2 regions of the Streptomyces sp. NPDC001744 genome follow, and region 2 is predicted to be linked to the other one. Evidence: riboswitches for the same ligand, from Rfam matches in the RefSeq annotation. Region 2 holds a riboswitch; the other holds the start of a gene.
What was found. Region 2 has a riboswitch for S-adenosylmethionine ahead of thrC (threonine synthase). Riboswitches for the same ligand answer to the same signal wherever they lie in the genome.
Positions count from the first base shown of each region.

Region 1 (2,387 bases), on a different contig from region 2:
CCGACGAACCGCTCCACGTGCTCGTCGGGGGTGCCGGCGCCGAAGCTGACCCGGACGGCGTTGAGGGACCTCTCCCCCGGCGCCGCCTCGGGGGCGCCGCACTCGCCCGGGTCCCCCGGGTCGCCGCCGAGCAGGGTGCGGACCAGCGGATGGGCGCAGAAGAGGCCGTCGCGGACGCCGATGCCGTACTCGGCGGAGAGGGCGGCGGCGAAGTGGGAGCTGTTCCAGCCCTCCACGACGAAGGAGATGACGCCGACGCGCGGGGCGTCGTCGCCGAAGAGCGAGAGGACCCTGACCTCGGGGACCTCGGCCAGGCCCGCGCGCACCCGGGCGACCAGGCGGTTCTCGCGCTCGACGAGGGCGTCGAAGCCGGCCTCGTCGAGCGCCTTGCAGGCGGAGGCGATCGCGAGGACGCCGATGACGTTCGGGGAACCGGCCTCGTGGCGGGCCGCGGTGGTGTGCCACTCCACGTCCACGCCGCCGTCGGCCCGGCGCGTCACCGTGCGGGAGGCGCCGCCGCCCGCGAGGTAGGGCTCGGCGTCCTGGAGCCAGTCGGCGCGGCCGGCGAGGACGCCGGAGCCGAAGGGCGCGTACAGCTTGTGCCCGGAGAAGGCGACCCAGTCCACGTCGAGGTCCGCCACGGAGACCGGGTGGTGGGGCGCGAGCTGGGCGGCGTCGAGCACGATCCGGGCGCCGTGCGCGTGGGCGGCGGCGGCCAGCTCCCGCACCGGCCACAGCTCGCCGGTGACGTTGGAGGCGCCGGTGACGCAGACCAGGGCGGGGCCGTGGGGGTCCCGTTCCGCGAGGGCGCGCTCCAGGGTCCCGACGGCCTGCTCGGGGGTGCGCGGCGCGTCGAGGTACGTCACCCGGGCGTCGCCCCAGGGCAGGAGCGAGGCGTGGTGCTCGGTCTCGAAGACGAAGACCTGGCAGCCGACGGGGAGGGCGGCGGCGAGCAGGTTGAGCGAGTCGGTGGTGGAGCGGGTGAAGACGACCTGGTCGCCGGGGCGGCAGCCGAGGAACTCCGCCACGGTGGCGCGGCTGTTCTCGAAGAGGTCGGTGGAGAGCTGGGAGAGGTAACCGGCGCCGCGGTGGACGCTGCCGTAGTACGGGGCGTACGCGGCGACGTCGTCCCAGACCCGCTGGAGGGCCGGGGCGCTGGCCGCGTAGTCGAGCGCCGCGTAGGTCACCTCGCCGCCGGTGACGAGCGGGACGGTCACGTCCCGGCCGAGGACGGGCAGCGGGGCGGGGCGGCAGGGACCGGCGGGCCCGGTGACGGCGGAATCTGCGGCGGGCTCGACGACGGTGGTGACGGCGGCGACGGCGTGCGGGCGTGCGGACATGGCGGTATCTCCCGGCGGGCGGTGCGGAACGGCTTCGGTGAATCCCGTACGCGGCCGGACACGGCGGGGTACGGGTGACGCCTCGGAGGACACGGGGGTACGCGGAAGGGACCCTGTTCCGAGGGTGAAGAAGGGGCGGACTCGCCCTATCGCATTCGCTTGCTCACGGAAAACACTCCTCGGTTGACCAGGACCCCTGGTGTTCGAGGGATCCGCGCTTGCCGCAGACCTCGCTGCCTGCGGCCTGGTCATCACCCGGGGCACCCCGCCACGGAAGGAGGGTTGCCGGACAGCGAGCCGGGGCCAAAACGCTGTCACTCGTGACCTGGAGAGCATCCTGCCACATGATCGCCGCGGCGCAAGACCCCGGTCCGCATGGTGGACCGGGGCCGTACGGCGCGCGGGCTACGCGTTGCTGGCGGCGATCCAGCGCTCCAGGGCCCGCCGGGCGGCACCGGAGTCGATCGCCTCGGCGGCCTTCTCCATGCCCGCGCGGATCCGCTCCGCGAGGGTGCCCTCCCCCGGTTCGAGCGCCGTCAGCGCCGCCGCCGAGTTGAGCAGCACCGCGTCCCGCACCGGCCCGGTCTCCCCGGCGAGCAGCCGGCGGGCCACGTCGGCGTTGTACGAGGCGTCGGCGCCGCGCAGCGCCTCCACCGGCACGAGGTCGATGCCGACGTCGCGGGGGTCGAAGGTCTCCTCCCGCACCGCGCCGTCCCGGACCACCCAGACCCGCGAGGTGGCCGTGGTGGTCAGCTCGTCGAGCCCGTCGTCACCGCGGAAGACGAGCGCGGAGGAGCCGCGCCCGGCAAGCACCCCGGCGACGATGGGGGCCATCCGGGGGTCCGCCACCCCGGTCGCCTGGGCCCGCACCCGGGCCGGGTTGGTGAGCGGGCCGAGGAAGTTGAAGACGGTGCGGATGCCGAGTTCCCTGCGGGCCGTCGCGACGTGGCGCAGCGCCGGGTGGAACCTCACGGCGAAGCAGAAGGTGACGCCGGCCTCCTCGGCGACCTCGGCAACCCGCTTCGGGGTCAGGTCCAGGTTGACGCC
Region 1 covers NZ_JBIAUG010000018.1:128,189-130,575, reverse strand. Annotated here, with positions in the region: gene ACFYZY_RS21650 (aminotransferase class V-fold PLP-dependent enzyme) at 1-1,340, opposite strand, end outside; SAM riboswitch class IV at 1,550-1,666, opposite strand; gene trpD (anthranilate phosphoribosyltransferase) at 1,746-2,387, opposite strand, start outside.
Region 1: linked by a shared signal. The riboswitch ahead of ACFYZY_RS21650 (aminotransferase class V-fold PLP-dependent enzyme) and the one ahead of thrC (threonine synthase) in region 2 are both predicted to bind S-adenosylmethionine.

Region 2 (2,387 bases):
CCGTCGCCGGTGTTGAGGACGACGGTGGTCAGCTCCGGGTCGAGGAGGCCGTTCTCCACGAGCTTGCGGGTGACGCCGACGGTCACGCCGCCCGCCGTCTCCGCGAAGATGCCCTCGGTCCGCGCGAGCAGCTTGATCGCGTCCACGACCTGCTCGTCGTTCACGTCCTCCACGGCGCCGCCGGTGCGGCGGGCGATGTCGAGGACGTACGGGCCGTCGGCCGGGTTGCCGATCGCGAGCGACTTGGCGATCGTGTTCGGCTTCTGCGGGCGGACCACGTCGTGGCCGGCCTTGTAGGCGGCGGAGACCGGGGAGCAGCCCTCGGCCTGGGCACCGAAGATCCTGTACGGCTTGTCCTCGACCAGGCCCAGCTTGACGAGCTCCTGGAGCCCCTTGTCGATCTTGGTGAGCTGGGAGCCGGACGCGATCGGGATGACGAGCTGGTCCGGGATCACCCAGCCGAGCTGCTCGCAGATCTCGTACGCGAGCGTCTTGGAGCCCTCGCCGTAGTACGGGCGCAGGTTGACGTTCACGAAGCCCCAGCCCTCGCCGAGCGGGTCGCCGATCAGCTCCGAGCAGAAGCGGTTCACGTCGTCGTAGTTGCCCTCGATGGCGACGAGGTCCCCGCCGTAGACGCCGGCCATGACGACCTTGCCCTGCTCCAGGTCGTGCGGGATGAACACGCAGGAGCGGAAGCCGGCGCGGGCGGCGGCGGCGCCGACGGCGCCGGCCAGGTTGCCGGTGGAGGAGCAGGAGAGGGTGGTGAAGCCGAAGGCGCGGGCGGCCTCGATGGCCTGGGCGACGACCCGGTCCTTGAAGGAGTGGGTCGGGTTGCCCGAGTCGTCCTTGACGAAGAGCTTCCCGGGGGCGACGCCGATCTCGCGGGCGAGGTTGTCGGCCTTGACGAGCGGGGTCCAGCCGGGGTTCAGGTTCGGCTTCTCGGCCACGTCGGCGGGGACGGGCAGGAGGGGGGCGTAGCGCCAGATGCTGGCGGGGCCGGCCTCGATCCGCTTCCGCAGTGCCTCGGGGTCGCCGGTCGGCAGGTCGTAGGCCACTTCGAGCGGCCCGAAACAGAGGGCGCAGGCGAAGATCGGGCCGAGGGCGAAGACTTCACCGCATTCGCGACAGGAGAGTCCGGTCGCGGGACCGAGGTCGACGGCGGTGGAGGGTGCGACGGTCTGTACAGCCATGGAGGCGAGGCCCTTTCTCCTCATCTTTCCCATGACGAATTTTTCGCCATGAGACGGATTTGGCACCTTCCCTAGCCGGTGGACCCCGATGGAGTACGAGACTGACCGACTGGAGGGTTGCCGGGGCTTCAACGGGCCGTTTCCCTCTGCCCCTCTGGATGAGCGGTATTCGGTTGTGAAGCGCGGTGGACTTTCGTTCCTGCGCTCCGGCGCGGATGCCACCCCGAAGTGCGGAGGGCGGTCGCGTTGTTCAAGACTGTAACCGAAGGCCCGGGCGCTTGGACGGCCCGTCCGAACCGCGAGATGGAGATCACGTGCTGGAAGAGGTGGAGCGCTGGCTGGCCCGGCGGTCCTGGTCCGTGGCGGACCGGCCGATGGAGCGGATCCTCGCCGCCAAGCGTGCGACGACGGTCAGCGTGGTGCTGCCGGCGCTGAACGAGGAGACGACGGTCGGGGACATCGTCACCGTGATCCGGCGCGAGCTGATGTCGGAGTCGGTGCCACTCGTCGACGAACTGGTGGTGGTCGACTCGGGCTCCACCGACCGCACGGCGGAGGTCGCGGCGGCGGCCGGCGCCCGGGTGGTCGCGCGGGACGCGGTCCTCCCCCGGATACCGGCCGTGCCCGGCAAGGGCGAGGTCCTGTGGCGGTCGCTGATGGCGACCGACGGGGACGTGGTGTGCTTCGTGGACGCGGACCTGCGGGACTTCTCCGCCGACTTCGTCACGGGGATCGTCGGCCCGCTCCTGACCGACCCGGAGGTCCACCTCGTCAAGGCGATGTACGACCGTCCGCTGGACGGCGTCCCCGGCCAGGGCGGCCGGGTGACGGAGCTGATGGCGCGCCCGCTGCTCAACCTGCACTGGCCGCAGCTGGCCGGCTTCGTGCAGCCGCTCGGCGGCGAGTACGCGGCCCGCCGCTCGCTCCTGGAGCGGCTGCCCTTCCCGGTCGGCTACGGGGTGGAGCTGGGCCTGCTCGTGGACGCGCTCCACACGGTGGGCCTGGACGCGCTCGCACAGGTGGACGTGGGGGTGCGCAAGCACCGGAACCAGGACGGGCACGCGCTGGGCCGGATGGCGGCGACCATCTACCGGACGGCGCAGCTGCGGCTCTCGCGGGGGCACCTGGTGCGGCCGTGGCTGACCCAGTTCGAGCGCGGCGAGCGGGGCTTCGAGCCGCGCACGTACGCGGTGGACA
Region 2 covers NZ_JBIAUG010000001.1:353,337-355,723, forward strand. Annotated here, with positions in the region: gene thrC (threonine synthase) at 1-1,190, opposite strand, end outside; SAM riboswitch class I at 1,208-1,355, opposite strand; gene ACFYZY_RS01735 (glucosyl-3-phosphoglycerate synthase) at 1,505-2,387, shown strand, end outside.